Halotia branconii CENA392: one gene and its partner. The protein of the gene in region 1 interacts with the protein of each later gene in a pairwise test. Links are inferred from orthologs where the notes say so. Each region holds a gene or a part of one and is shown on either strand. Other genes may lie near its edges. The genes, in order: QI031_RS24150 and QI031_RS11715.

What was found.
Region 2: the proteins of QI031_RS24150 (region 1) and QI031_RS11715 interact in binary tests that used the Escherichia coli proteins (3 or more experiments, as listed by UniProt). The link is inferred for Halotia branconii CENA392 from one-to-one orthologs.

What each region holds. Positions count from the first base shown.
Region 1 is NZ_CP124543.1:5,490,324-5,506,373, reverse strand. Bases 2,805-5,660 are described here. They hold QI031_RS24150 (FtsW/RodA/SpoVE family cell cycle protein), read left to right. Parts: upstream 2,805-3,560; coding sequence 3,561-4,760; downstream 4,761-5,660. Other genes in these bases: QI031_RS24155 (transglycosylase domain-containing protein), read left to right, coding at 2,805-3,406. Outside these bases: QI031_RS24165 (NUDIX hydrolase), read right to left, coding at 1-181; folK (2-amino-4-hydroxy-6-hydroxymethyldihydropteridine diphosphokinase), read right to left, coding at 268-786; more of QI031_RS24155, read left to right, coding at 1,094-2,804; QI031_RS24145 (efflux RND transporter periplasmic adaptor subunit), read left to right, coding at 5,666-6,985; QI031_RS24140 (efflux RND transporter permease subunit), read left to right, coding at 7,103-10,276; QI031_RS24135 (hypothetical protein), read right to left, coding at 10,290-10,442; QI031_RS24130 (peptidoglycan recognition protein family protein), read left to right, coding at 10,841-11,713; QI031_RS24125 (Uma2 family endonuclease), read right to left, coding at 12,082-12,891; ribBA (bifunctional 3,4-dihydroxy-2-butanone-4-phosphate synthase/GTP cyclohydrolase II), read right to left, coding at 12,979-14,664; argC (N-acetyl-gamma-glutamyl-phosphate reductase), read left to right, coding at 15,084-16,050.
Region 2 is NZ_CP124543.1:2,675,101-2,691,227, reverse strand. Bases 2,267-5,199 are described here. They hold QI031_RS11715 (peptidoglycan D,D-transpeptidase FtsI family protein), read left to right. Parts: upstream 2,267-2,777; coding sequence 2,778-4,622; downstream 4,623-5,199. Other genes in these bases: QI031_RS11705 (SRPBCC family protein), read right to left, coding at 5,144-5,199; QI031_RS11720 (hypothetical protein), read left to right, coding at 2,267-2,601. Also shown: QI031_RS11730 (hypothetical protein), read right to left, coding at 108-422; QI031_RS11725 (hypothetical protein), read right to left, coding at 1,313-1,480; more of QI031_RS11720, read left to right, coding at 1,996-2,266; more of QI031_RS11705, read right to left, coding at 5,200-5,743; QI031_RS11700 (GAF domain-containing sensor histidine kinase), read right to left, coding at 5,736-7,766; QI031_RS11695 (ribbon-helix-helix domain-containing protein), read right to left, coding at 8,683-9,018; QI031_RS11690 (cation:proton antiporter), read right to left, coding at 9,315-11,234; QI031_RS11685 (hypothetical protein), read left to right, coding at 11,827-12,198; QI031_RS11680 (DUF1995 family protein), read left to right, coding at 13,968-14,702; QI031_RS11675 (hypothetical protein), read right to left, coding at 14,716-16,127. UniProt on the Escherichia coli protein: Essential cell division protein that catalyzes cross-linking of the peptidoglycan cell wall at the division septum. Required for localization of FtsN.

The DNA of each region.
Region 1 (16,050 bases):
GTACAAGTTTACCCTCTGCTGTTATGGGTATAGCTAAAGCACCGCCTGGGTGACGAATACACTCCCATTCTCCTTCTGATTTATTAGGCAAACGCAGACGATTCACTTCAAAATCAAACTTGCGTCCTTTATGAAATAAGCGCTGTTTTAGCAGCTGTGGTAATTCTCTACCTAATGGCATAATAAAATTCTGTTATCTTTAATACCGAGATAAACACTGTGATTAATCATCAAACCAGCGTCTTGTGCGTTTATTGGGTAGTAATTTTAATTGCCCTGCAATAAATGTACATCAGAACAGTCTACCTCTTTCACCAAATCTTTGATAGCACACCCAGAAATCGGTTCTACCCAACCTGGGGCAATTTCTGCAAGTGGCACTAATACAAAAGCTCGTTCCCGCATTCGAGGATGGGGAATTTGAAGGGTTGGTGTATTCCAGATTAAGTCATCATATAATAACAAATCCAAATCAAGCGATCGCGGTCCCCAATGTTCTTGTCGCACCCGCCCAAATTTTTGTTCTATTGCTAGCAAGGTATTTAATAATTGCTGCGGTGGCATTTCTGTTTGCACAAGAGCGCAGCCATTTAAGTAGTCTGGCTGCGGTGGCCCTACTGCTTTGGTTTGATATAAACTAGATTTAGCTTGTAAAACAATACTAGGTGTTTTAGCTAATATATCTATAGCCGCTGCTAAAATTTTTGCGGAATTGCCCATATTACTACCAAGAGCAATTGCGCTTTGCTTGTACTTAGGGATTATTCTACTTTCTAAGCGCTTGATCGCATCATTAGTCACATTTTTACCAAGTATTTTTAATAGTCTTAGTAGGTCTGAGAAATTACCATCAAACTACTGTTTTATTTTAAATAAATAAAAATAAAACAATTAAAAAAAACATTATGTACCAATAGATTTAGTTAATTATTTATAGGCTATTATACTAACACGAAGCGCGCTAACCCCAAGATGATTACGTGGCGGTTAAGTATCAAATACTTTAAGCAAAGAACTGATGTGGGTAAGCCTACCTCCTAGTTCAAGCAACGAGCAACTAATTTAAGTGACTCTGAATAAGGAGGAACCGCGATTGCAACCTGGTAATCATTACGATAACGAAGAATCGACAAATAAGACCTTACCTCCAACAAAGCTTGTGAAGGCAAGGCAACTATTGAGTCAGGTGAGTGGTGTCTCATCTGGTATAATTACTAGGCTAACCAGAAGCGATAAACCGTTTTATCGTCGAATCTGGTTTTGGACAGGCTTGAGTGTAGGCGGTGGGATTATCGCTTGTACCTACGTTATCGGCTCAATAGATCGGACTTTGCCTGATAAATCTGAATTGAAAGCTGTTGTGCGAGAGCAAACACTGACAATTAAAGCCGTCGATGGAACCATATTACAACAGCAAGGTGAAGTCACTAGAGAACAACTAAAACTAGAGCAGATACCTAATAACCTGCAAAAAGCCTTCATCGCTTCAGAAGATAGAAGATTTAAGCAACATCATGGCATCGACCCTCAAGGAATTATTAGAGCAGGTTGGAATAACTTGCGATCGCAAAATGTAGTAGAAGGTGGTAGCACCATCACTCAGCAAGTAGCCCGCATTCTTTTTTTGAAGCAAGAACGGACAATTTGGCGCAAACTTAAAGAAGTCCGCTTAGCACAAAAAATGGAGCAAGAATTGACCAAAGACCAGATTCTAGAGCGCTATTTGAATCTGGTTTACTTGGGGTCTGGTGCTTATGGTGTAGCAGATGCCGCTTGGGTATATTTTAGTAAAACGGTAGATCAACTTACCTTACCAGAAATGGCGACGATCGCTGGATTAGCGCCTGCACCTAGTTCATACTCCCCAGAGCAGAATCCCGAAGCTGCTAAACAGCGGCGAAACTTGGTATTGCAGCGGATGCAAGAAGATGGAGTAATCACAGCAGCCCAAAGGCAAGAAGCAACTCAAGCACCATTAACCCTAATCAGCAGTTTACCCAAGCGACTGCAAGTAGAATCTCCCTACTTTACCAGCTACATTCAAAAAGAATTACCGAAGTACGTTTCCCCTGAAGTTTTAGATAGCGGCGGTTTAGTTGTAGAAACCACCCTAGTCCCAAATTGGCAAAAGTTAGCAGAAGCCGCAGTTGCTAAAACGTTGCGAAATCAAGGACGCTGGGAAAACTTTAAACAAGCATCTTTAGTAGCAATTGACCCTCGTAATGGCGAAATTCAGGCTATGGTTGGGGGAAAAGATTTCGGGAAAAACCAGTTTAATCGTGTCACCCAAGCACAACGTCAACCAGGCTCGACATTTAAAGGTTTCGTTTATGCCACAGCAATAGCCACTGGCAAGAGTCCCTACGATAGCTACGTAGATGCACCCTTTGTAGTCGATGACTACGAACCCAAAAACTACGGTAAGACTTTCCGTGGCTCGATGAGTATGCGAGATGCCCTCACCCGTTCTATCAATGTAATTGCGGTGAAGGTATTAATCGATGTGGGATTTGAACCAACAATAAAATTGGCTCATAACATGGGAATTAAATCAGACCTCCAACCCACCTATTCTTTAGCTCTTGGCTCGAATGAAGTCAATTTACTAGAATTAACCAGTGCTTACGGTAGTTTTGCCACTCAGGGATTACACACAGAACCTCATGGCATTCGCCGTATCCTGAATCGCCAAGGTGAGGTAATTTGGTCAAAGAATTTTCAAGCCAAGCGAGTGCTTGACCCTGTTAGTGCTGAGATCACGACTTGGATGTTACGCAACGTTGTAGAAAATGGTACTGGTGCTGCCGCCCAATTAGGTAATCGACCTGTAGCCGGCAAGACTGGCACATCAGATGAAGCCCGCGATTTATGGTTTATTGGCTATATTCCTCAACTAGTCACAGGAGTTTGGCTAGGTAACGATGACAACCGTCCCACTTGGGGAAGTAGTGGTAGTGCTGCTTACACCTGGAATGAATTTATGGAAAAAGCAGTAGAGGGAATACCTGTAGAAAAGTTCCCTAAAAGACCAAAGTTAGAAGGTCGCAAAGGCAGCATTAAGGCCAAACCTGTCAAGCCCAAAAAAATCCTCAATCGCTCCCTTTCTTCAGACGAAGATAGTGAGGCAAATTCTCATAATTCCGATGATAACGGTTCATCCAGAAGTAGAAGAAGTAGAAGACGTTACCAACAAAACAACGATACCTCTTCAGAGTCACCTAGAAGACGGCGACGTTATCGTAGAAGAACATCAAGTTCTAGTGAATCTACTTCTGGGAGTAGCAGAACTAGACGAGTGGAATCAAAATCGCCTTCGAGATCTCGGAGTTCTTCATCTGCTCAAAATAAGAGTTCTGATTCATCATCACAACCTTCGTGGCGGGAGAGACTCAGACCTGGTCAATAGAGTTTTGTCAGTTGTCAACTAACTTGACAACTGACCCACGTAGCGTAATTAAATTCATCACGCGATCGCATATTATGAGTTACAAGTTATGAGTTATAAGTTATAAATTATGAGTTTTATTTCTTACTCCTAACTTTATTACTCGTACTAAATCGTGAATCTACGCCGCCTGATTCCAATTTTTGATAACTCTGTCTCTAGCTGGGCGTTAGAAGCGCGGTTACTGCGCTGGTTAACGTTAATTTGGCTGTTCGTCGGGTTGATTATGCTGTTTTCAGCATCCTATGCTGTCGCTGATGCACGTCAAGGTGATGGACTGTATTACTTTAAGCGTCAAATCTTGTGGGTTTTAGTTTCTTTAATCGGATTCAACATTATTGTTAATCTCCCCTTACGGAAAATTTTGAGGGTATCTCATTGGTTTTTAGCCCTGTTTTTGATATTAATTTTCGTAACCTTGATTCCAGGATTAGGTAAAAAAGCTTTTGACGCTGCGCGTTGGATAGCCATCGGGCCAGTGCCAATTCAACCTTCAGAATTGATTAAACCCTTTTTGGTATTGCAAAGTGCGCGACTATTTGGACAGTGGGAACGACTGACTTGGCGAGTTCGCTTCACTTGGCTGGGTATATTTTGTTTAGTACTGTTAGGTATTATCGCTCAGCCTAACTTAAGTACAACAGCACTTTGCGGTATGACTATTTGGCTCATTGCTTTAGCGGCAGGACTACCTTACAAATATTTGGGAGGAACAGCCCTCGGTGGCATAGTATTAGCAACACTCAGTATTAGTATTAAAGAGTACCAACGCAAACGAGTGATGTCGTTCCTTAATCCTTGGGCGGATGCTACAGGTGATGGCTACCAGCTAGTACAAAGTTTACTAGCGGTAGGTTCTGGTAAAACCTGGGGGGCTGGATATGGACTTTCTCAACAAAAGCTGTTTTATTTACCAATTCAAGACACTGACTTTATTTTTGCCGTCTTCGCGGAAGAATTTGGATTTGTTGGCAGTATGGCGTTATTGATACTTTTAGCTTTATTTGCCACTTTAGGATTAATCGTGGCACTCAAGGCAAAGAACCCAGTGAATCGATTAGTCGCGATCGGTGTGACAATTTTAATGGTAGGACAATCATTACTGCATATTGGTGTGGCCACAGGTTCGCTGCCAACTACAGGTTTACCCTTACCTATGTTTAGTTATGGTGGTAATTCTATGATTGCCAGTTTGGTAGCTGCTGGGTTGCTAATTCGCGTAGCCCGCGAGAGTAGTGAAGCGGAAGTATTACCCTTACGAAGAACCAGGGAAAATAAGCCTCAGCGGCGGATATTCCAGAAAACTAAACGTTGATTATGGCAAGTTTGTCTTTAACTTAGATTTAAAGATTTGTAGTCAGAAGTTAATGGCAGATGCAAAAGATCAAAACCGGACTACTTCATCAAGAACGCCACGAGTACCAAGAGTACCAAACAAAGAAAAAGATATAAGACTCCTATTTGATTTGGAGAAAAAACTCAGTACACCCCTAATTCCCTTTGGGTGCATCCCAGTTTTTATTTGACAACAATAGAATAAGTGTCATTGCGAGGAGGAACGACGAAGCAATCGCATTGACTTGTTTTTAGTCAGAGATTTTGCGATTGCTTCACTCCACTTCGTTACGTTCGCAATGACGTTCAAAAAAGTGGGATGCTCTCATTCCCTTTTTTCCTGTTCCCTCCCTACGCAAATATGTTTATTAATCAAATCAGATTGCTATATGATTAACAATACCTTCGCCAAAGTGAAAAAAGCTTTGATTCGTAGGTTGGGTTTCGTGCCTCAACCCAACCTACACAAAAATGGCGAAAGTATTGATTAAGTGCAAGTTTATAGAGAATTGGTACTAAGAGAAGCTTTCGATCTAAATAACCTTGTCATAGTAGTTCTATTGAAGTTATTCATTATCCATAAAATTTGTCTGGAGCCAATATTGACTACATAACAACTATAGAAGAGATGCCGTTAACAGTCATTTTTATAACTATGACCACTAAATAAATTAATTATAACTTCACCATTGATAGAGGTAGAGTATATATCATTGACCTTTGGGTAGATTATGCAAAATCTCTCAGGCTGTATAGTTAGGTAGTAATTATCAAACTCGTTGCCAGACCTGATGCTAAATCAGTAATTTTCTACCACTTTAACAGCCGAAATCCTGATGCAGTTCTATTTAATTTGTTAATTTGTTTTTAGGTTCTCTGTAAGCCATGACATCCCCTGAGCCTCAAACTGATTTTGGAGAAAATCTTCCACAAACCTCTTATGAGCCACCTCCCAAAAAACGGCGGTGGCTTCGGTTATTGTTAGCCTTTATACTACTGATAGGGGGTGGAACAGCTGTAATTTGGCATTTACTCTCTTCTGCAAATCAACAACCTTCAACCACTAATGCTCAACCTCCAGGAGTCAGAGTGAAGGTATCTCCAGTGCAAGTTGGCACAATAGAAGATAGTACAGATTTTATTGCCAGCCTTGAGTCTCGTCGTTCGGTAACGCTCCAGCCGAGAATCCAAGGTCAAGTCACCCAAATATTTGTGAGATCAGGAGATCCAGTTGCAGCAGGAGCAGCAGTTATTCAAGTAGATCCTAGGCAGCAAAAAGCAGCAGTCAGTAGTATCGATGCTGCGGCTCAAGCAGCTAGAGCGCAGTTGGAAAATGCCCGCGCTACTCTTAAATCATTAGAAGCGGAACGATTATCCAACGTTGCTGATTTGCAATTAAATCAGCAAGACTACGAAAGATATGAGAATTTAGCCCAACAAGGAGCCGTATCTCGACAGACTAAAGATCAATATGCCAATCGCTTGGCCACAGCTAAGGCTAATCTTGGTGCAATTAATTCTAAGATTCAAGCCCAACAAGCCACCATTTTACAGGCGCAAAGAGACTTGCAACAAGCTCAAGCAAATACCGAAGAGCAAGAAGTTCAACTTCAGTACTACAGAGTTACTGCTCCTTTTGCAGGTACGGTTGGCGATATCCCAGTGAAAATAGGTGATTTCGTTAATACTTCCACCCAGCTAGTTAGCATCACTCAAAACCAACCTTTAGAAGTCAAAATATCTGTGCCACTGGAGCGAGGATCACAACTGCGTAAGGGAATGCCTGTGGAACTGATGAATACACAAGGTAAAACCATAGGCAATAGTAGAGTATTTTTCATTTCACCGCTTGCCAGCAATAATACTCAATCGATATTAATCAAAGCACTTTTTAACAATTCACAGGGTCAGCTGCGAGCAGATCAATTAGTGCGAGCTAGAGTGATTTGGAATCAACGCTCTGGAGTCTTGATTCCAACTACAGCAGTCTCTCGCGTTGCTGGAGAAACTTTTGTCTATGTAGCACAAACAGAAAAATCTCCCAAGGGAGTTTCTCAACTTGTAGCTCGGCAAAAGCCAGTGAAATTAGGTGATATCAGAAATAATAATTATCAAGTTCTTGAAGGATTAAAGCCAGAAGACAAAATTGTCATCTCAGGACTCTTGAATCTTAAGGATGGCATTCCCATTGTTCCTGAATCTTAGTAACAGGGGCTAGGGGTTAGGGACTAGGGACTAGGGACATAGGAAAAATCTTTTGATGTCCTATGCCCCATGCCCTATGCCCCATGCCTTATTCCCCATTTCCCATTCCCTATTTTTATGTTTGCTGACTTTTTTATTAGGCGACCTGTATTTACAAGTGTCTGCTCCCTAATCATTTTGTTAGTTGGGGCAATTAGTATTCCAACATTACCTACTGACCGTTATCCAGAAATCAGCCCAACTCAAATCAACGTGACTGCTAATTATGTTGGAGCCAGTGCTGAAGTCGTAGAAAATACGGTAACTACTATCTTAGAACGCCAAATTAACGGCGTTGAAGGCATGAAATACATGACTTCGAGCAGTAGTAATAATGGTAGCAGTACGATCACAGTTACATTTGATGCATCGCGAGACAAAGATATCGCTGCGGTAGATGTGCAAAATCGTGTGTCTCTTGCCGAGCCGCAATTGCCAGAAGCAGTACAGCGAACTGGAGTCACTGTTAGTAAGCAGTCTAACAACATCCTTTTAGCGATGGGACTGTACTCAGAAAACAAAGAGTATGACAATGTATTTTTAAGCAACTATGCCGATCTTTACATCGTAGATGCACTGAAGAGAATTGACGGCGTGAGTGAAGCGCGGATTTTTGGTGAACGTCGTTATGCTATGCGCTTATGGCTCGACCCAAACCGTCTTGCTAGTCGTGATCTTACTGCTGAGGATGTAATTGATGCAGTTAATGAACAAAACCTCCAGGTAGGTGCTGGGCAAATTGGTCAGCAACCATCAGTGCCAGGACAAATGTACCAAATAGATCTGCAAGCAGTCAGTAGACTTACTGATACTAAAGAATTTGCAGACATGGTAGTCAAGACAGGTGCAGATGGCACATTAGTCAAATTGAAAGATGTGGGCAGAGCAGAGTTAGGAGCAGAGAACTATAATACTTTTTTGAGATTTAGAGGCAATGAAGGTGTGGGTATAGGGATATTTCCCACTCCGGGAAGTAACGCTTTAGAAGTTGCTAAGGCAGTAAAGGCAGAGATGGCGCAACTATCGCCACGCTTCCCACCAGGAATGAGATATCAGGTAGCATTTGATACAACATTATTTGTAGAAGCCTCTTTAGAAGAAGTTATTAAGACATTGTTAGAAGCGATCGCTCTTGTAGTCTTAGTCATATTTATCTTCTTACAAGACTGGCGGACTACAATAATTCCCGTGATTGTAATTCCCCTGGCATTGATTGGGACTTTCGCTTTTATCAAAATTTTTGGATTTTCTATTAATACCTTGACCATGTTCGGGTTGACCTTAGCAACGGGGTTGGTGGTAGATGACGCAATTATCGTAGTTGAAAATATCTCTCGCTTAATTGAAGAAGAAAATATGTCACCCCGACGGGCGGCTTCTGAATCGATGCGGGAACTATTAGGGGCAGTAATTGCCACTTCTTTGGTACTGATGGCGGTATTTGTCCCCGTCGCCTTCTTTCCCGGCTCTACAGGACAGATATATAAACAATTTGCCTTAACGATCGCCTTTTCGATTGCTATTTCTACCTTTTTGGCCATTACCCTCACGCCTGCTTTATCTGCTTTATTGCTGCGTCCAGGACAAAGACCCCGTGGCTGGTTAGGTTGGATTTTTGAGCGAGTTAATCGGTTTTTAGATTGGATGCGTCGGGGGTATGAGCGAACCTTAAACCGCTTATCTCGCATGGCTGCGATCGTTGTTTTGCTATTTATTCTTTCCTTGGGACTGACTGCTTGGGTTTACACTCGTGTACCCACGGCATTTATTCCTGATGAAGACCAAGGTTATTTCATCACCATTATTCAAGGGCCAGAAGGTGTATCCCTCAATTACACTAGCAAAGTCATGGCTCAGGTAGAAAAAGAAATTCTCAAGTTACCAGAAGTCACAGGAACTTTTGCTATTGGTGGCTTTGGTTTTAGTGGCAACTCTGCCAATAGTGGTGCTATTTTCACAACTCTCAAACCTTGGGGAGAGCGCAGTGGAGAAGAGCATTCAGCACAGGGAATTATGGGCAAGTTGACAGGAGTATTATCAGCAATTCCCGAAGCGAAAATTTTCCCAGTTAACCCCCCCGCTATTCAGGGTTTAGGCAGTTTTGGTGGTTTTCAATTTCAACTACAAGACAGAGACGGGAACAGCGGCTTAGGTACTATGCTGCAAGTCATGGGTCAGTTAATGGAACGCGGTAATCAAACACCGGGTTTACAAGCTGTGTTTAGCACTTTCAATGCCAACACACCCAAGATGTTGATTGAAGTAGATCGCAACCAAGCTAAAGCTCTGCAAGTTGATGTAGATGATATCTTTAATACCCTCCAAAGTTACTTGGGTTCGCGGTATGTCAATGATTTTAATTTCCTGCAACGGACTTATCGGGTGTATGTCCAAGCAGACGCTCAGTTTCGCTCTAACCCTGATGATATTGGCAAATTGTACGTTCGTTCTGTCAACGATCAGATGATTTCTCTAAATAATCTTGTGAAAGTTACTCCTGCAACCGGAGCGCAAACGATCAATCATTACAACTTGTTCCGTTCGATTGAAATTAGCGGCTCTGCTGCTCCTGGCTATAGTTCTGGACAAGCGACTTCAGCAATGGAGCAAGTGGCAAGTCAGGTTTTACCAGCAACTATGGGTTACGAATGGTCGGGAATTACTGCTGAAGAAAAACAATCTGGAGGTCAAGCTCCTTTAATTTTTGGCTTGGGACTTGTCTTTGTCTTCTTGGTACTGGCTGCTCAATATGAGAACTACGTTGATCCGGTAATTATTATGCTCTCAGTTCCTCTAGCTATTTTAGGGGCGCTGTTGGCACAATCTCTGCGGGGTTTAGCCAACGATGTATTTTGTCAGGTTGGTTTGGTAATGCTGATCGGTCTGGCAAGTAAAAATGCCATTTTGATCGTAGAATTTGCTAACCAATTGCAAGAACAAGGTCTTTCTTTGACCACAGCAGCAGTAAAAGCGGCACAAGAACGTCTGCGACCAATTCTCATGACTTCCCTTTCTTTTATTTTGGGGATTTTACCATTGGTTACAGCCGAAGGCGCTGGTGCAGCTAGTAGAGCATCTCTGGGTACAGCCGTCGCTGGTGGGATGATTGTTTCTACATTTTTGAGTTTGTTTATCGTACCTATTTTATACATTGTGGTGGGACGAATCCGCGATCGCTTGCGCCCCCGTCGCCAAACTCAGAAATTAGATTCTCATCGTGATGGCAAAGTTCCCTCTACGAGTCATCGGTAAAAAATTCAAGGAGTCAAAATACATAAAGCTTTTGACTCCTAATATCTCTAAACACAAAAGGGCATAAATCTATGGCAGCTTTAGTAAAAGAAGTAGCAATTGTCACTGGTTCATCACGGAGGATTGGACAAGCGATCGCTTCTAATCTTTGTATTTTATAGGGCATTGGTAAATTTTTCCCATACCCCATACTTCGACTACGCCCTTCTCTACGAGAGGCTGCGCCAACGGCTGCGGCTCCATCGAGCGTAGCCGAGATGCTCAGGCTAAACTCAGTACAAGTGCCTGATTCCCCATGCCCAAAAACTTCATCCCCTTTTGGATGGAGTTTTTTTATACCTTACGACCTCTCCCTATCTATGTCTTTTTTTTCGCTCTATTGATATTGACAAAATGCCTCATTATAGAAAAACAAACATATTATTTAAATAGCTCTGTAGAAAGATAAAGATTGAAAAAGAATGCCTAATATTTCAGCATTTTAAAGGAGCATTTTAAGGCTATTTTTGACTATTATTAAAATAATCTAATTATTTTTAGCTGTTACCCCAAATACTGAGAAAAATGCGGTTTAGAGACTGGGCGACTAGGGTGCTACTAATTTCTCTAATGTTTACTGCTTTAAGCGTGGCAATTTTAGTTGGAAAAATATCCCAATCACAAAGTAATACAATAACGCCATCAAATCAAGAGATTACTACAGCCGGGAGTGAATATCCCCAAGTAAAATTACAATCAGCAAAAAATCAAGCCGAAAAATCTCCAGATTTGCCCAAATCTCAACTTAAGACGAATAAAGCTGCTGTCAGGTACAAAACGACCCAAGCTTTTGTACAGTATAGACCACGGTATGAAATTGCCTCAGTAAACCCCAGTAATTATGGTGAAAGGTACGCCAAAGACGTTAATGGTGTAACTCTCAACAATCAACCGATTGTTGTTCTTCATGAAACTGGTTATTCTGCCTCTAGTGCTGTTAACTTTTTTCAAATACCTCATGAAGATGAAAATGTGCAAGCAAGTTACCACGCCTTAATCAAATTAGATGGGACGGTTGTTTACTTAGTCCCTCCAGACAAACGAGCTTTTGGCGCTGCTAACTCAGTGTTTGATGGTATTGAGGGGGCGGAAACAGTCAAGACTAATCCTGATTTACCATCGTCTGTAAATAACTTTGCCTACCATGTTTCTTTAGAAACGCCGCTAGATGGTCGTGGAGAGAACCAACAAATCCATAGTGGTTATACAGAGGCGCAGTATTATTCTTTAGCATGGTTAATTGCTCAAAGTCAAGTACCAAGCGATCGCATCACCACCCACAAAGCAGTAGACCGTTCTGGTCAAAAAGTTGACCCTATAAGTTTTGATTTTGATAAATTCTTGACTTTATTAGATACTTTTCGTCAGCTAAATCCCGTATATAGAGCCAATAAATAATAGAGACGCGCCGTACTGCATCTCTACTATTTATTTTTCGGCGTTGTATAAATGCGGGATGAATTGAGCTTGTTCACCAATAGTAAACCTAGATTTTTTGCACCTTTGCACCTACCCCGCGAGAACGCCTAATACCATTTCACGAAATTATTGATACAAATTACTTTTCTTACTCCCCCTGCCCCCTGCCTCCTCTGCTTCCCCTGCCCCCTGCCTCCTCTGCTTCCCCTGCCTCCTCTGCCTCCCCTGCTTCCCCTGCTTGCCAAAATGTATCAACTTTAAAGTGAAACGGTATTAGGCGTTCTCGTAAGAGTAGCCGCTACCGCGTCTATGCGCGAAACAAAATTCATCCCATTAATCAGCAACGCCTATTTTTCTATTGCAGATGCAGACAAACCTGTCAACTTAGTTACTTGTTCTACTGTCATCCCAGTCTTAAGTAAATTACGGGCAGTTTGTAGTAATTGTGACTCTGCCTGATCTGCGCGCTGGCGTTCTTGTTCGGCGCGCTGGCGTTCTTGCTCAGCGCGCTGGCGTTCTTGTTCGGCACGCTGGTTTTGTTTTTCTTCAGGCGTGGGTAATACTTCCCCTCTCAAGTTAGCCCAGCGTAACCAAGTTGCATCAATACCTTGATAATTTCCTTGCCAAAGCTGCAATGCTAACCCTAAAGATTTACTGACTAACTGATTTTGAGTATTTGCTGCAATTGGTTGATATTCGCTTTGCTGAATCGCAAAACCAGCGAAATTATCAGGGTTAAAGGGGTCATACCAAAAATATTCAGGTACGCGCATTTGATTTTGATAAATCAGCTTTTTTTCATTCTTATCTACGGCAGCAGTACTATCAGACAATAACTCAATGACTACATCTGGCGCTTTTTCTTCTTCCCAAACTACCCAACTGCGACGTTCTCCTTTTGGGACTCCCAGCACAGCAAAAAAGTCTGGCCCTTTAAAATCTTTGTTTCGCACCTGCGCCAAACTGTAGTAGACAAACATATTGCCGCCTACATACCCATCTTCTCGTTGTTCCAACCAGGGAATTAAGCCATTAATTAGCAAGTCCATCTGGGCTTTATGCCTGGCGCTTTCCATCGGGATACCGTCATCGAATGGCAATTGTGCTTGGGTAGGAGGGAGTTGAATATCTGGTGTAGCTAGAGTAGTTTCTAACATAGCTTTTCACCTGTAAAGTATTTCCATGTTACCGAATCAGGAATTACGCAAAATAACTCTTAATTTAGGAGTTCTAAACCAACCCAATTACCCCAGTTCCCGACTCAAACTATAAATTTTCTGCGTTTCCAGACTACCATTTAAAGAAGAAGGCAATTGACCTTTCGGTATTGTCTGCCGATCTAGTTGAACTTGCAAATTAGTTAAGGGATCATTACCAGGAGAAATTAGAAATTCTAGTTTCTGAATGTAAGGTACAGTTGCGAGATGATCCAAAATTTGGAATATTGCTTGTAAGTAAGGATGACCACTTTGGCGATACCAATCACAAGCAGCAACTTTTGGTTGATCAAAACCTAAATGCACTGTTAAGGATGGCTCATCAAATAAAGCCAGACCCAAAGGACGCGCTTCTTCTTGCAACAATAAATGATGGTTTTTTGCTAAATGCCGCAATTTTTCTAAACGTTCATAGCGTTCTGTTACTGCTTCTGGGTCATCTTGCCAATTAATTGCCACTGTCACCAGATAAGTCTGTAACAGCATGTGACCCAGCTTTTTCGCTTTTGTGGCTAAGTAATAAGAATTGTAGTCATTTGACTCAATTAACAATGGTACGCGATCAACTACTTCTAAGCCATAACCTTTGACTCCGGCGATTTTGCGGGGGTTATTAGTAATCAGACGAATCTTTTTAACGCCCAAATCCATCAACATTTGCGCTCCCATGCCGTAATCTCGCAAATCGGCGGGAAATCCTAAGCGTTCATTCGCTTCTACTGTATCTAGTCCCATATCTTGCAAGGAATAGGCTTTTAACTTGTTAATTAAACCGATGCCTCGTCCTTCTTGCCGGAGGTAAACCACTACACCTTGACCGGCAGTCTCAATCATTTTTAGCGCTGCTTGTAACTGCATTCGACAGTCGCAGCGTAAAGAACCTAAAGCATCACCAGTTAAACATTCTGAATGCATCCTCACCATCACTGGCTCATCTTTAAAGTGAGCCGGATCGCCCTTGACAATGGCAACATGTTCAGTGTTATCTAATGTGTGACGATAGGCGTAAATTTCAAATTGACCGAACTGACTAGGCAATTTAGTAACAACCTCACGATACACTAAGCGATCGTGCTTGAGGCGATAACTGATCAAATCGGCAATACTGATAATTTTTAAATTGTGATGTCTTGCATAATCAAATAACTGCTGCAAGCGCGCCATTGAACCATCAGGGTTTTGAATTTCACAAATTACCCCAGATGGATATAGCCCGGCCAATCGAGCTAAGTCCACAGCTGCTTCTGTATGTCCTGCTCGTTTGAGTACGCCTCCTTCTTTGGCTCGAATGGGAAAAATATGCCCAGGACGACGTAAGTCTGTCGGTTTTGTGCCTGGGTTGAGAGCAACTTGGATAGTACGGGCGCGGTCTTCTGCTGAGATACCTGTAGTCACACCTAATTGTGGCCCGGCATCAATACTAACAGTAAAAGCAGTTTGGTTAGTATCTGTAATGTTGCTGACCATTAATGGTAAGTCTAATTCATCCAAACGATCGCCCATCATCGCTAGACAAATTAGCCCTCGTGCTTCCACTGCCATAAAGTTAATCATGTCAGGTGTAGCAAATTGAGCAGCACAAATTAAATCGCCTTCGTTTTCTCTATTTTCGTCGTCTACTACCACAACGACGCGACCTGCTTTTAAATCAGCCAAAGCAGCATCAATCGAATCAAATTCAAAGGCTGGGGTTGAAGAGGCAGCACTATCAATGTTTTCCCCGATTAGAGAATCTGTTCCTGTGGAGGTTTTTTCCGAGGGAGACTTAATAGAATCTTCCTTGTTGAGGGGAGTAGTATCAGACTGCCGTGTAGGCTTAGACTTTGACACAGAGGATTTCCAGCTACCAAAAGTAAATTTTTTTAACAATTTCTCCTTTTAGATTGTAGCTCGTTTATATGGCAGAGAAGTAGACTAGCAATGATTTGATAACATGGCAAAATTTCTGCCGCTAAAATTGGGGTTTAGTACTACAATGCAACGACAGTGAAAGTGTGAATCTTGCTGCGACCCAAGTGTAGAGCTAAAACTTTGGCTTGTTGAGATAGTGTTTTTTACGCCTTGCTTCTAGTAGTGGATAAGTTGATGACTAGTAACGAATTTAACCAACAGCGGATAAGGATTTCATAATCATGGGCAATTTTAGACGCGTACCCGTTGGGATTGTTGGCGCGTCAGGCTATGGCGGAGTGCAGCTAGTGCGGTTACTAATGGAACATCCAGAAGTCGAGCTAGTTTATTTAGGCGGTGAGAGTAGTGCTGGAAAATCCTTTGGGGATCTCTACCCGCATTTGGCTCATGCAGTGAACTTGCCAATAGAAACTGTAGAGCCAGAAATGATCGCTCATCGGTGTGAAGTGGTGTTTCTTTCTTTACCAGATGGTCTGGCCTGTCAAACTGCCCCAATACTGGTGGAAAAAGGATGTAAAGTACTGGATTTAAGTGCAGATTATCGATTTAGTAATTTGGCAACTTATACTACTTGGTATGGTGTAGAGAGAAGCGATCGCTCAACTGTGGCCACAGCAGTATATGGATTACCAGAACTTTATCGCGATCGCATTGCCGAAGCCCAAATTGTTGGTTGTCCTGGTTGCTATCCTACTGCCAGTTTACTAGCACTATCGCCACTTTTTAAGCAAGGCTTAATTGTGCCAGAAACTGCCATTGTTGATGCCAAATCTGGTACATCTACTGGCGGACGGCAAGCGAAAGTCAACTTATTGCTAGCTGAAGCAGATAACTCATTAACTCCACATAACGTTACCCGTCACCGTCATACTCCAGAAATTGAGCAAATTTGCAGTGATTTGGCAGGTCACGAAGTCACAATCCAATTTACACCCCACCTGATCCCAATGGTACGGGGAATTTTGGCAACTGTATATGCCACATTGCGCGATCCCGGATTAGTCAGAGATGACTTAATTACAATTTATACAGCCTTCTACCGCAACTGTCCTTGGATCAAAATTTGTGATAGCGGTGTTTATCCCCAAACCAAATGGGCTAATGGCAGCAATCTTTGTTATATCGGCTTAGAAGTTGACCCCCGCACTGGCCGAGTGATTGTCATGTCAGCAATTGATAACCTGATTA
Region 2 (16,127 bases), 2.8 Mb from region 1 along the record:
CCGTTATCGTACATCAGAATGAGTCATCAGTCCTTCTGAGAAAGGTGAGGAGTCAAAAGATAGAGAATATAAGGCAAATGTCTATCTATCAGTAGTTGAAAAATTCATCAAAAATCCAGAAAGGGAAAAAACTGGCGTAAAGCGTTACGTATCCGTATTAAGTAAATAGTCTGGCGTAAATTAGTACTCAGTTTAGGTGGAGGACTGACTTGCAACTGCTCTTGTAATTGTGCATATTCGGCAGCATTTAGAGGTTTACCATCAATAGGCGATCGCGCATCTATAATAATCTCTGTCCGTAATATTTCTTCTGGTGTATCTTCTGGTGGCGGTAACGCTATAACTACCGTCAACCAATGGCTACTTAACCACACTAGAATACTAGCGCTGACACTCAAAACAGAAAATTTTATCTGTTTCATGACTATGCGACTACCCTTTATATAAAGGCTACTCTACAGAAGCGTTGCACGAACAGCCTTACTTCTATGCGATTTAAATGCTCATTAGCTTATTTTTTGATTTTTCAGAGCGTTTAAAATTGGTATAAAACCATATTAAAAACATTTACTATTAGGTGTCAACATAATTCGTAATTGATAAGTACCTAAGCAGAATTAATTACACAGATTGTTTCTGTGTGAAGAGTTCCCTCTGTCCATAAATGAATTTAATTTTGCATGAGTATTTAATGGACTACGCCCCGCTACGCTCTCAGCGCAGCTATGCCGCAGGCTTTACGTAATTCGTAGTGCTTCTAAGTGGTGGGTTCAAGCCCCCACCTAGAACACCACCAATTTTGAATTTGGTGGGAGCTATGACACCAAGTAATTACGAACTAGTAATTATTTTGGTCATCACAGGCTAATCTGCAAAAGATAGATATATGTTTAAATTTTAAATAAATAAAATCTGGATAAACCAGTTTCCAGCGAAGAACAGACTATCAGGAAATAGTCAATAGCAATTTTAAATGAGTATTGAGAATTTTTCTTAGCTTTCGATATCCACATAGTCTTAGCTATATCAAAATACTTATGTCAGTAAATTCTGACTAAACTTGCTACGTTCTAGCTAAGAGTTACTCCAAATAAATAATTACAGGCGGACACTTAGTTGCGGTAATCACCATTTTCACAAGTGTCCTAATACCTGCTACCCAAAGTTGGCGGATACTTTGGCAAACTTAAGGCTTTTATCCAATGACAACATTACAGTCAGTAGACGATAGACACACCCAAAATTACTTACCCTAAGCTATGCTGTGATGGACTCCATCACTAACATAATTTTGGGCGTGATTATACTACGACTATGGTGTTGTAGTAGGTGTAGCAGTAACAGTAGGAGTAGCCCCCGTGTCAGCTGGTTCACCAGGTGCTGGAGTAGTAGTTCCAGCTGGTTCATTAGTATTTTCGCAAGCTCCGACAAATGCTGCCAGACTTAACATTAGAGCCAAACCAAGGATTTTTGTTTTCATAACTCCTCTTTCACCAAATGCGGCATTAAAAATATTTCGCCTGTTGAATAAGATAACCTATTTGTTGCTTTTTTTTTAAAGGCCTTGCAATTACATATTTAAAAACAATACTTTAGGTTGATTTTTTTTAGTTTAGTTATTATGCAGTAGACTATTTACTTTCTTTGATGTCCAAGCCCACAGCCAAGTAACTTAATTACCGAATGCAGATGATCAAGGTCGGTGGTCAATCAGGCTATCATACCAAAAATTCTTTTATTTTAGTTTTTACCAAATCTTGGCCATTTCTGTATGAGGTTGCCATACTTAGATGCAATACCTTTAATGATTCGGTTTTTCCAATGACTGCTTACTCACTGCAAGCCTTGCAATCACCAAGTTGTGCAAATATGGGTACAGCTAACTATCAGAAGTATTCAAGGTGTGTTAAGTCATGATCACCCAAAAAGCAATTTTAACCTGATAAAAAACAGACAATTGGTCTACAATACGTTATTTCTAATCCTAAAAAACTTATGGCAGCTGCTCGTAAACGAGATTACACCGCATTTACAGGGAAGCAACGCTCCGCACGTCTTAGTCCAGCCGTACAGAGTGTATCTACACTTGCTGCTGAACCTTCATCAGTATCCTCTTTAAAACAACAGCGTTCTTCAAAAAAATTATCGTTTTCTACAACCAAAGAGCATTCAAGTCCAGAACAGAAAAGTCTAGAGACTGGCTCCCACCGTCTACCTGTAGTATCTACTTCTAAAGCAGTACCTTTGTGGTTATTGCGACTGTACAACTTACATCATTATTCCTCAGTTGTGGCGTTTTTTTTGGTAGGAGCAACCCTAGTGGTTTATGGTTGGACAGTGTATTCGCAAGAACTTTGGAGCCAAGACTATCGTAGACTCCAAAACTTACAACGTAATGAGCGACAACTAACAACAACCAATGCAACTTTGACCAACAAAATGGCTGAGGAAGCAGAACGACCAACAACAGGATTGGTGTCTCCAACTCCAGCAAGAACAATTTTTCTGCCCCCAGCATCTGATGGTTCTCATCTAACACCCTCTAGCAAAACAGCAAAGTCGCAAACGCAACAGTATATTCCCTCGCCATTAGGATACTAAATTCAAAAGTCAAAGATCGTTTAGTTTTTATCATTATGACTCCAATTTGTGACAAATGATTAGTACTCTAGTAGAACAATTTCGCAGTGTTTGTAGTCAGGACTTAAGTCCTGATTACAAATTTGTAAAAGTAGATGTGGTGAACTAGTCATAATGAAAGACAACGGATGAAACCAATACAGAAGTCACCAAACAAATCAAAATTGAGAAATTTTTGGCGGTCAGTATTTACGAGGCGACCAAAGTCTTTCAGGCGAGAGGGGATAGAGACACCTACCTCTAAAATCCAAGACCAGATTCCGAATACCAAATCCAGAGTGTTAATAGTATGGGGTATATTAATTGCCGCAGGTTTGGGATTAGGCATTAATTTATACAGAATACAAATTGTTCAAGGTTTCAAGCTAACGCAGAAAGCACGAAACCAACAAATGGTAAATTTGCGACCTTTCACGCCTCGTCGCCTGATGGTGGATCGGAATAAAAATGTATTGGCAATTGACCGTCCTGTATATACAGTGTTCGCTCATCCCAAATTGTTTGAGAAGTCTAATGAAATAATGGCAGAGCAACTAGCCCCAATACTAGACAAAAGCCCTGCTGAATTAAGAAAAACTTTTCAAAGTCAAAAAAGTGGAATTACACTTGCTTCTGCCTTACCAGAAGCAACTGCCGATCGCATCAGTACATTGCGTTTAAATGGCTTGGAGTTAATTCAAAAATACTCACGATTTTATCCGACAGAAGATTTAACTGCTGCTGTGGTGGGTTATGTAAACACTGACCGTCGTGGTCAAGCAGGGGTGGAATATAGTCAAGAGAAGTTATTAGAACGTTCTATGCAGACGGTGCGTTTGAGTCGGGCGGGTAACGGAGCTTTAATGCCGGATCATGCACCAGAAGGATTTCTACATTTTGATGACTTACAATTGCAACTGACTATTGATAGTCGTTTACAAAGAGCTGCTCGCATTGCTCTCAAAGAACAATTAGAGAAGTTTGGCGCGAAACGCGGCGCAGTCATCGTAATGGATGCCTTAGATGGTTCCCTACTGGCTTTAGTGTGTCAGCCTACCTATGACCCCAATGAGTACTCAAAAGCGGATATATCATTGTTTAAAAATTGGACGGTAGCGGATCTTTATGAACCGGGATCAACTTTCAAGCCTTTAAATGTGGCGATCGCTCTCGAAAATGGTGTCATTAAAGCAGATGATGTATTTGATGATCGCGGTACTATCAAAGTCGCTGACCGAGTCATCAAAAATGCTGTAGTCAACGGTTATCGACGAATTAACATTGCTCAAATTTTGCAAACTTCTAGCAATATTGGCATGGTACAAATTATCCAGCGATTGCGTCCTTCGGTCTACTATAACTGGCTAGAACGCCTGGGATTAGGACAAAAAGTCGATACAGATTTACCTTTTGAAGTTAGCGGTCGTCTCAAAACTCAAGAAGAATTTATTGCCTCACCAATTGAACCAGCAACTAGCTCCTTTGGGCAAGGCTTTTCTTTAACACCACTACAGTTGGTGCAACTGCACGGAGCCTTAGCTAATGGTGGCAAACTAGTCACACCCCATGTAGTTCAAGGATTAATCGATAGTAAAGGGCAGATGCATTACTCACCTTCTCGCCCCGCACCACGTCAAATTTTTTCTCGTGCGATCACTCAAAAAGTAGTAGAAATGATGGAAACTGTTGTTTCTGAAGGTAGTGGCAAATCAGCGCAAATTTCGGGATATCGCATTGGAGGTAAAACTGGCACAGCCCAAAAAGCTAGTCCTTCTGGTGGTTATATTAAGGGTGCTAGAATTACTAGTTTTGTGGCAATTTTACCAGTGGAATCCCCTCGTTATGTAGTGTTGGCATTGGCAGATGAACCAAAAGGAGAAAATGCTTATGGTTCTACTGTCGCTGCACCAATTGTTAAGTCGGTGATGGAAGCATTGATTCCAATCGAACAGATTCCACCAAGCCAAACAATAAACCCACAGCCGACTGCTCCTACTCCATAATCAAAGATTTCCAACTAAAAAGATATACCATCGTTGTCAAAGCAGGGAGAAAGAGAAATGTATTATCTGAGAAATTTGGATAATTTCTTTGCTGAAAGTTTCTAATAAGTAAGTCGGTGAAATAAAATCAAACTATGTGAATAAAAGTAAATAAGGCTCAAATACCGCGTAGCCGAAGTGCTTCCCCCTGCTTTATCCCAACGATAATTATTGACATCGACCTACTATCTGCTCATTTCTAGCATTGAAATTATTTAAGTATTGATCGGCGATCGCCTGTTAATACCATCAGTTTAGCTGCTTCCTAAACTTTCTTCACAGAATTTGTTGACATCAAGCAGAAAATTCGTTAATTTATAAAAGGTCTGAGTCTTATGCCCCCATCGTCTAGAGGCCTAGGACACCTCCCTTTCACGGAGGTAACGGGGATTCGAATTCCCCTGGGGGTATTTTAAGTAAAGAAAAATCTAACTCTGGTATTTCAACAACGAGACTTAGATTTTGATTAAACACTTGCTTTTCTAGAAATTTTGATTAGCTAACTGTTGCACACGTTGGTAAACAGCTAAAAGGTTTAACCGCAAATCATTACTGAGGCGACGTTCAATAATACCCACTGGCATAGTCCGTTTGGGCCAAACTTGGATGGTATAATAAAGATTTGTTCCTACATATTCACTAAAAGAATAAGGCTCTAGACACCAGCTACCAGAAAAACCTTTAAAATCTCCCTCTACCATCTGGAAATTAATTGCTTTGGGGAAACATTCTTCTAAATCTAAAACTACACGGGCATGAAAGTTGAAATTCAGTAGGCGCTGAGAGCCTATTTGTTCAAGTCGAATGCCACCATTAGGATGTTCAAGCAAGCGACTTTTAGCAAGGCTAGGTATGAAATCAACTAAGGCTTCGTAATCTGTCAGCACCTTCCAGGTTTGCTCAATAGAGTGGGGAATTTGCACATTAGCAGTGATTTGCCGCTGTCGTTCTGCTATTTTCTCAATTTGGACTCCTACAACTGGCAAATCACCCACGTTAGCAGTCAAAGAATCTTCTAAGCTTGTATCCTCACCAGGGGCGATGAGTTCAAAATCATCTATGGTGTTGTGTTGTTCAGTCACTTTCAGAATATGGTTTGCTTTCGTCAGAAAATTGCGGCAGGGTTAGGGTAAAACAAATTTCGCTGAGTTGAGAATCTAAGATTGCCACACTCTCTACTGTGATTTCCCCATTTAGATGCTGTACCAAAGACTTAACTAAAGCCAGTCCTAAGCCAGTACCCGGTGTCCAGCGACCTTTACCGCGACGGAACCGATCAAAAATATAGGTCGCTTCTTCTTCAGATATGCCACGCCCTATGTTAGTTACCTTAATAATAACTTGATCGATTTGTTGCTCAACTCGGTGAAAAGCTTGCAAGTGGACAGTAGTCTCACGCTCTGAGTATTTACAAGCATTAGTTAACAGTTCTTGGAGGATGCGGTCAAAACTATCTAGTTCGGTTTGTAAATTTAACGGTTCCTCTGGTAAATCTACGGTTATACTTAATCCTTTATCTACCAGCTTTTTCTCAAAAGATATTCCCAATCCCTGAATTTTAGAATTTAAATTAATAGTTTCAAATTGTGGCGGTTCTTGGTGAGACTCTAATTTTTGGAGTGTCAACAAATCATTAATTAAGTTAATTTCTTTAGTACATTCTTGCTCTAAAATATCCAAGTATCTTACCTGACGCTCTGGAGCTATTCCCGGCAGACGTAGATTTTTGATTGACATCAGCATATTTGTTAGAGGATAGCGCAAGCGATCGCTCATGTTGCTGAGAAATTCATCTTTGAGTTCGTTGAGTTCTCGCAGCTGCTCAACATATTGCCGTGTTCTTTCGTGTAATTTTCCCTGGAGTTCCAGACTACTTTTGAGCTTCGCGGTACGATCATCTACTAGAGTCTGTACTTGTCGCAATGTCTGTGACTGAATTATGGCATTACTGACTTGAGCGCAGACCATTTCCACAAGATTTAATTCTGCTAGTTGCCAACTGCGAGCTGTTGCTTGCTGTAACACCAAAAATCCTAAAATCTTGCCTTGGTTTTCTAGTGGCACTAACAGCACCGCAGGTAACACCTCAACTGCAAACAACCGGGCAACTGTTGATGTATCCTGAAAATCTGTATAGTCGATGATGACTGGCTTACCCGCTTCTGTAAAGGCACGTTGGCATAAATCACAACTTAAAACAGAAAATGACTGCTCTAATGTGTTTATTTTATCAAGGTAAAGAGTTGGCGATTCCCGCTTCCATTCACCAACAACGGTAGCTTTGGCATTAGGAATTTGTTTTTTTTGTTGAAATCTAAATAATGGATCTGTATATTTAAGCAGGATGAGCAAGCCTCGATCTGCCTGGAGAGATTCGGCAGTAGAAGCGATTGCTAACTGGAGCATCTGATTTAACTCCAAGTTAGTACGACTTAGTATGGTTAATTGCTTGATCAAGTTTTGGTGTTGGTTAGTCTTTTGCAGATACTGCTGTTGACTGGCAATTAACTGTGCTTGTGCTACCTGAGAAAAAGCGATCGCACAAGAAGACTCTACCGATTTTAATAATTGTTTTTCTGACTCACTCCAATCATAGGGTTGGAATTTGATCAGACTAATTACACCATTGTTTTTGTTTCCAAATCGAGCCGGAATTGCCAAAACTGCTTTGATTGGTAGTGGTAAGTATTGACATCCAACTACCAAACTATTTTGAATTGTCGAGATGTCTTCTATGGTCAACGTTTCAGCGGCACATTGGACTACTGGTAAGTCCATCAGCAACCGTTCCATAGAGAACATTTCGCTGGAGTGCGGCATCTCTAAGTATTCATCAGAACACCAATTCGCATTAGCAACTTCGCTTGACGTTTCATTTGTCACCGTAATTAAGCAGCAGCAATCCACTTTGAAAGCAATTCCTAACAATTGAGCAATCTCTTGCAGCATTATCGCCGTGGCTGGACTACTGGCAATAATGTGATTAATTCTTTGTGTCAACTGGTGGGCTAGTTCTTCCTGATGCTGCATCAGCTTGACCGAGTGTGATTGTAGTTGCTCTAGGTCATTTGGACACGGTGACGGCAGTGATAAACGCTTTTTCATTGCTGGCACACTCTTAGATAATGACCCCATTTTTTTGCACCCAATTTCTTGACATATTCTTCTGTTTTAGTGGTGTTGCCCCACTTGATAAATTAAAAATTTTTTATTAAAACTTTCTTTTAGCTGTTGTAGCCTTTTTCTCTAAAAATCACCAATATACTGGTATATTAAATAGTTTTTTGCATACGTATTAAAATGCTTTAAATACATCAAAATGCTTGATCAGGCTTAAATGCAGACAATTTCTATAGACTTGGTTGATTAACTTTGACCTAGGATATCCTGTCTGTAAGTATACATAAACCGTAAATCTTCTAGAATTGAGGCGACAAGATGAAAACAAATACCGTATTAATACTGTAGTTGATCCTGGCACAAGTATTAATTTTAGCATTTGCTCTCCGGATGTCAGCCATTTTTTTATTCATTTGAATTAATGGTTAAATATCGTACCAGTAGAAATACATAAAATTTAGACGATTTATCCATTAGGGCTTAGTACCCATAAGTGCTTGATATTTTTGTTGAGTTCCTATTCTCTATATAACCTAACGCGATGTGTGACTTAATATTTCGTAAAAGACTAAAACCTAGTCATATTAACTATTTTGGGGATTAATGTTTAGTCTTTATCTAAATCGCTCATTTCTGGAATGCTTACGAAATAAGAGTTTTGAAAAAGTCGCACATGGGGTTAAGCTATAGCAATCCGGTTTGATTCGGTGAATTTATTTGTGTAGGTAGGGAACAGTTAAGAAGGGATAGATATGTACTGAATCGTGTTCCTTAATCAAATAGGAGTCCTATATAAGTTTTATAAGTGGTATTCAAAATTAGAGCATTGATAAAGCTCAATATGATGAATGCAGCCTGTTACTTATGAAGGCAACTGAGCTGCATTCACTGTAATTAAGGGCTATGCACGCAAACTCTCGACGCTGAGAGGAACCATATCGCCATTCTTCGTTAATCCTAACAACATAGGTTGTTGAGGTGGAATTAGTTGACCTGTAAGTACACAACGTTCTTCTTGCTGAGCTGTGGCCGCTATACTAGCTCGAATATCTGCTTGTGAAAATCTGGGTTTCCACTCACCTGACTTTTGCTGGACATAATTCCAAAGGATATCTCTGATCAAGGCTTGATACCCTTGATTGCCAGCTATCTCTTTGAGTTTATCTTTAAGTTCTCGCTCTAAGCGAATACTGGTAACTTCCATTTCGGTGGTTGGGGTACGAGCGATAGTATGCATGATTTTTCTCCTTAAATTTATAGACAGGATGGTAATACAAGTGTAGTATGTTTACAGAAATGTTGATTCAGCCAAATTAGGCAATTGTGGTAACAAGCACTTTTGTTCACGAATTTAGAATCCGTGAAAAAGCAGGAGAGCAAGGAGCAGGGAGCAGGGGAGAAAAATCACGCCACTTGGTACAAGGCGGGGAAAGAGAAATGAAAGCGGGGTTTTTTCAACCGTCGAACTCACGTTATTTTATAGGCTTATATCGATTTTTAATGGTCTGTTTATTTGCGCTGTGCTGTACTAGTTCAACTACCAGGAGTATCGCTGGTAAAAAGTTCAGATAATTTATCTAGCGGTACTTCTTCAACCTCTGGTAACTTTTCTAGAGCTAAACGAGTAGATTGGTTGCCACCAGATAGACGTTTTAATAGATTAGGCCTGGGATCATGCAATAAGTAGATAATGCGATCGCCTGCTTCCCACTTTTGGTTGACTGGTATTACCTGGAGGCGTTCTTTTCGTTCTACCAGCAAAGGTATCAACTCTCCAGCCTGAATTTTTTCTTGAATCCGACCCTGTTGTTGAGAAAGTTCTGGTTCACTCAACGTCGTTGTTCCTAACTTCACTCGCCCATCATTCAGATATTCATTCCAAGTCTTAATTGTTACATCTGTTGCAAAAGCTTGGTGAACCTTATTGTTTGAGTTCGGATTCGCTTGTGGATCACGCGGGAAAACTGCCAAAACGCGCGGTGGACTGAACTCCTCAGCAGCTCGTTGAGCCAAGACAAAATTCACCTCGCCATTATTGGTCATAGCTAAAAAAGTGCCAATAGAATCTAATCCCGCTTCTTCCAAAACCGTAACATCTAGCGCACTGCTGGCAATGACCCGGAGATTTTGAGCTTCTGCTTGTTCACACCGTTCCGGGTCAGTATCAATTATCACTATTGTTTCTTCTCGTTCTTGAAAAAAGCGGGCAATCAAAAGACTTAAGGGATTACAACCCACAATTACTGCTCCAGTTGCTTCCTTAGAAGTGATTCGCAGCCAGTTAGCAACCCAGCCAGCGGTTAGCCCTTGACAGACAACTGTCAGAATAATTGTGAGAAAAACTAAAGCTTTAATGGCATCACCACCATTAATACCACGCTGAGTCAGCAAAATTGCGAACAAAGAAGCAACAGAAGCCGAAACAATTCCCCTAGGGGCAATCCAGCTCAAAAACAATTTTTGTCGCCAGTTCAGGTCACTATTCCAAGTACACAAAAGGATGTTGATCGGGCGAACGACAAACATCAATGCCAAAACAGTAAATAAACTACCCCAACCCAAAGCAAACACACTAGCGATCGATAAATCAGCTGCTAGCAGAATAAATAGAACAGAAACGCTGAGAATTGTCAGCTGACCTTTAAAACTACGCAATAGGCGTTCTTCTGGAACCGAAGAATTGGCAAACACTGCTCCTGCAACTACTGTTGTCATGACACCCGATTCACTGCGGATAGTCTGCGCCAAAGAAAACAGACCCCAAAGTATCGCTAAAACCACCAAGTTTTTTAGCTCGAATGACAAAAAATTAGCTCGTTTAAAAATCAAGCTCATCAAGTAGCCGCCGACACCGCCAATAGCCGAGCCAATACCCAAACGCATAATTAGACCAATGATGGCATTGATGGGGTCAGCATCACCATTTACGATCGTGTCAAGCACAACAAATGCCAGAATAGCTCCTACAGGGTCGATTAAAACTCCTTCGCCTTCCAAAAGAGTTGCTACTTGTCGATCTACATTGATTTGTTTGAGTAAAGGACTAACAACAGTTGGCCCTGTCACCACAACTATAGAAGCGTAAAGGAAAGCTATGTTCCACGGAAATTCTCCTAGCCAGTGAGCAGCCATACTACCGCCAAGCAGTGTAATTAGCGTTCCTAGAGTTACAAGCAATTGCAGACTAACTGAAACTCTACCCAACTCTCGCAGATCTAAATTAAGTCCGCCCTCAAATAAAATGATTGCCGTCGCTAAAGCAACAATCACTTCCAGTCCCATACCTAGCAAATTGGGGTGCAGCAACCCAATACCATCAGAACCAAGCAAAATGCCGACTAACAATAACAAGACAATGCTAGGTACACGAAAATACGCCGCTAGTACTTGGGCGCTAATACCTGCAAAAACAGCGATCACCATCTGTAGGGTGATTTCAAAAGATGCTTCCATGTTGTAGATTTTGAGCGATATATTTCAAAATCTTTTGTAAAGAATAGTAAATATTACCTCTAAAGGGTACAGTATCACATCCTTTTTCTTTGCTAAATTCAAACTTTTTTTCATAAAAGCGTCTATGTGTTCTTTGTGGTTGCCTGCGGCTTTCTTTGCTAAATTCAAACTTTTTTTCATAAAAGCGTCTATGTGTTCTTTGTGGTTGCCTGCGGCCAGCCCTTCGGTCTACGTTTTTCCTTAATTTTGCGTCAGTCCTAATTTACTTACTTATAGGACTTACGCAAAACTAACGCAATTTCGTCATTACGAGCGATAGCGACGTAATCGCAAAAATCCTGCGATTGCTTCCCTATACTTCGTTTCGGTCGCAATGACAACTTGGGCTTGCGTAAGTCCTGACTTAATATAACCAGTACAATTTTTGTAGGTTATGATGCGCGGTATATTTAACAGTAGCAAGTTGCTATCTTATAAGCTTGGACTACTCGATTAGGAATATTATTTACAACCAAGACAGTAATCCAAAAAGTTTATCCGTAAATAAATATACACTTAGTTGCCAATAATTATCAGAATTAAGGATAAGCAATTGAAACAACAGCAAATTATTCTTGCAAGCATCACCGCAGTAACATCAGCAATAGCGCTGGGATATTTAGGCGCTCAATACTTTGCTAAACCCACTATGTATGCAGTTGCTGGGACGGTGTTCGGACTTGATGCATTTGCACAAGTTACACAACTAAAGCCCAAATTTCAATCCTCATCATTAGCGCGTTCGTCGTTCGCAGTAGCATCTTTGAAAGATAAGGCATCGCACTCACCTTCTTTTTCTTCAATTCCTGTTACTAAAGTCCAACAGCCAATTCAGCCACTTGAACCTCATTCTCAGGAGAAGTTGATTATAGAAACCGATCTGATCATTGAACGCTTTGTCAGACTGGGTTTGGAGGAATTTTAAATTTTTAATTAGACTGTTACTTTAGTAACATCAATGTTTTTCTACAATCTTACTCAAAAGTAAAATAGGAATCCTAGAGATAGTTGCAGTTAGCAAAAAAAATAGCCAATTTGCCTACCAAAACAGAATTTTTGAGTATAATATATTGAAAATTTTATTATAATTGAATTTGAAATATCTATATAATTTATTAAATTTATGCCTTATCATATTACAGACTAGTTGGACACGTTCTCTAGGAAGATGACTTAAGTTAAAAGTAGAACTAAATTAATTCTGGTGTGTCGAATAACTGCTTTCTATGGAGGTTTAGCATTCCGCTAAACCTTTTTCATGTCTAACTAAGTAGTATTCCATTACATATCTTTTGTATCCTCCAATAGGAGGATGAAAAACTTAACTTAAAATCGCTAAATTGTTTTGATAGATTCTACTTCTACTTAAGACTTGGTGGCAAACCAAGTCTTTTTTAGACTGTAATATTTTATGGAAAATTCTTTTCATAAGTATCAAAATAAAAAATAACAAAATGCTATTATATAGTTCATCATTAAAGTTAATATAATTTAATCTGAGAAGTATTGAATATTGAATATTTTATAATAGCTAAATATTATTTATGAAATAATCTAAGTAGCTCTGTATCAGGTTTTAAAAATGTGTGAATAATACTCCCGATAGATGAATGAAAGAAATAGTTGGGATTAAATTTTTTATAAATGGTAAACTCTTGGTATATATAGGCTTGGTGAAAATCCAAGCCTCTTTCATTAAAAAAATAATTTAATGATATTAACAACAGCGTGATTTAGAGCCTTAAAAATATATTTATTCCCATATGTGAAAATTGCTACACACACTATGAATTATTTTGTATTTTATCCTTCGGTAGGTAGGGGAGATATATCTTAGGTGTAATTATAATTCAATTTGTTAATGCCTGAAAAACGTGTATGTACCCTGGTAAAAAGCCAGGGTCTTCTTTTTTAAAAGCACTAGTATTGATGAAACATAGACTATAGTGAAGTCTGATGCCAATTTTGTATGAAAATGCACTAAATTAGATTAGACGAGTGATGAAGCTAGACGCAAAGCGCTTTGCCGTAAGCTACTGCAAAGATTGCATAGACGTATTAGCAGCTACTCTTACGAGAACACCTAATAGCAAAATTGAATATATTTGTATATGCCGAATAGAGAGACAAACAGATAATAGTTTTTTAGATCAAAAAATATATGGTAAATACTATAGTAGTCCGGTTTGATTCCCAAATTTATTTGTGTAGGTAGGGAACAGTTAAGAAGGGATAGATATGTACTGAATCGTGTTCAAAAATCAAATAGGAGTCTTATAAGTATTTTTAGTAGAGAACCAATTTTTCAATTAAGTAAATTTTATAATTATTCAAAATATTTATATATATACCAAAGGAAGATGAACTATGAAAAAAGTAAGTCTACATTAATGTAGTACGTTGTTAAGCACAGCAATTATCTAGGTTTGGTCGTTAACCAAACCTTTTTCTTATAGGTATTACTCTACCTATAAAAAAGAATAAACTAACAATTGGATGCAATAAATACGGTCATTTGCAGATCACAAAGGTAATAAATAATGGGTTTGGTTAAGTAAGTAGGTGAGAATCAATGAAACTATGTGTTTTGCAAGTAACTTTTGTTTTAGCGTAAATTCGCGATCGCACTCTATGAATTTGGAATACTCATTGCTGAAACAATAGGATTATAGATGCTAAAGCTACATACAGACTATGAGTGAACTTCCCAACAGTCTTGAAGATGCGATCGCCCAGTCACGGTTAGCCACCCAAGCTGCCCTTGCAGATGGCTATACTCGCTTACAAGTTGAGTACGTATTCCCTGAACTTAAACCCTTGGTAGTAGCAGAAGATTTTCTACCACTGTTCGCAGAATACGAGTCTCGCCTGAAAGTTTTCTTTGCTGATGCTGGTAGTGCTGCCTTAGCCCGGCGCGATTGGGCAGATGCGCCATTTAAAATTTTGGATATTGGTACAAGTAGAGCTGCTTCTTTACAGTCTAAAATTCAGCCAGAAGACGAAATTTTTTTATTCATTAACCCCACTTCCGTAGAAGTTCCTCAGATTGAAAAGCTATGTGAAGCCATAGGCGATCGCCCTTTGGTAATGTTAAATCCCCGTCTTGAAGATGCTGGAATTGTCGGTATTGGTTATACAGCTAGGCAAACCCGCCAGCGTTTCATTAGTACGATTGAATCCTGCTATTATCTGCGTCCTGTAGATGATCAAACAGCCATACTACGCTGCTACCCCAGACAGTGGGAAATATGGACAGAAACTAACGGTAACTATCAAAAAATTGCCGAATTACCTCAAAAACCATCCGGCGATGAGTTGGATTTGATTCTCTCTAAGGGACAAGCCCAAACAACAACAGATGCTACACCTGCCAAAAAGCCCAACATATTTAAAAGTTTGCAACGGTTTTTCAAAGCATTAAGTAGTTAGGAGAAAGTCAAGTTTATACAGCATCTGCATTCAGTCGTTTTAACAAACCTTGAATATAAGTAAGGGTAGCTGTGCTAATTTTTGGTTGTGTTTTTAACCAGGAGTTAGCACGTTCTTCCCCTTGCTGAACTGCTAAAATTAATGCCCCCCAAGCAATTACTTCTGGTCTATCTGGGTTAACCTGCAAGGCTGCAACCGTGCGATTCCATAACCGACCTTGATCTGCTTTGAGTAAAATGGCAACTTCCTGTACATTCTGCGGTGATGCTTCAAATACTTTTAAAGCTTTTCCCCAGCGACCATCAATTAACTCTGCTAGTACCTGTTGACTAGGACTTGCCCAAATTTTTGCTGCTTGGGTTTTAGTCAGTTGAGAATGTAAGCGAATCAAATCAATTTGGGCTTTTGCTGTTGCTGGTAAAGTTTTTTTGTGTTGTTTTTGAATAAATTTTAACCACTCAAAAGCTGGTGTCCACAATCCACTACGGGCAATTAATAAAGCATTTTGGAATGCAGAATCTTTCAATGCTGGGGGATTGAGGTCAATTGCTTCTAATTGAATGGGGTTGAGATATAACTTCACAGATTTGACTTGGTAGACGCTTAACTGTGGTTCTAAACCTACGGTTTGATCGATGACTAATTCTTTTGCACCACCACCAGTTACTTCTTGCCATTTGGGTAATTGTCCGCCGGGACTTTTCCAAGTCAACATTTGTTGTAAGTTAGTGCGGGCTGGATTGTAGTACACAATGTAACCGTAGGCGATGGCATTCGTTTTTTCTTGACGCTGACCGCGTACATAAAACCAAACTCCTGGTGATGGCGCATCCTTTTCAAAGCGTTTCACTTCACTTAAAGGTAGGACAGTATTGGTATCTTGGCGTTCTGCTGTACTATCCTCCAAAGATTCTTCTAACCCAGTTATCGGGAATTGAGTCGCTAGACGATAATATTTTTCTGGCTGTGATTGGAACTCTAAATCTTGTGAAAGCTGATAAACCCTTAGTTCCACAACTTCTTGACAATCAGACTGACAATAAGGAATCTGCTGAAAAACTGGCAATAAAAACGAATTGTCTCCCTCGTTTAAAGGTATGGTTTCCCCAGCAACGCGTTTTTGTTGACTCAACTGGCTTTGAATTTGAGGGAGAGTTTGGGGAGGTTCGTTACTACTCAAAGGAAGTTTTGCCCAAGCGGGTAAAAATTTATTCACCCAGCTTGCTTGTTCGGGATTCCAGATGAGAACAATACTAATCCAGGTAAAAGCTATAACTAACCCAACACTACTAGATAAAATTGCGATCGCTAAAGTTGATGACAACCAACTGCCTTGCTGTTTCTTTTCTAGAGGTTTTGGGGGAATGTCTGGAGTTGCATCTGCATGAGGCTGATTTGGTTTAGAAGATTTTGCCTTCAGCTTGC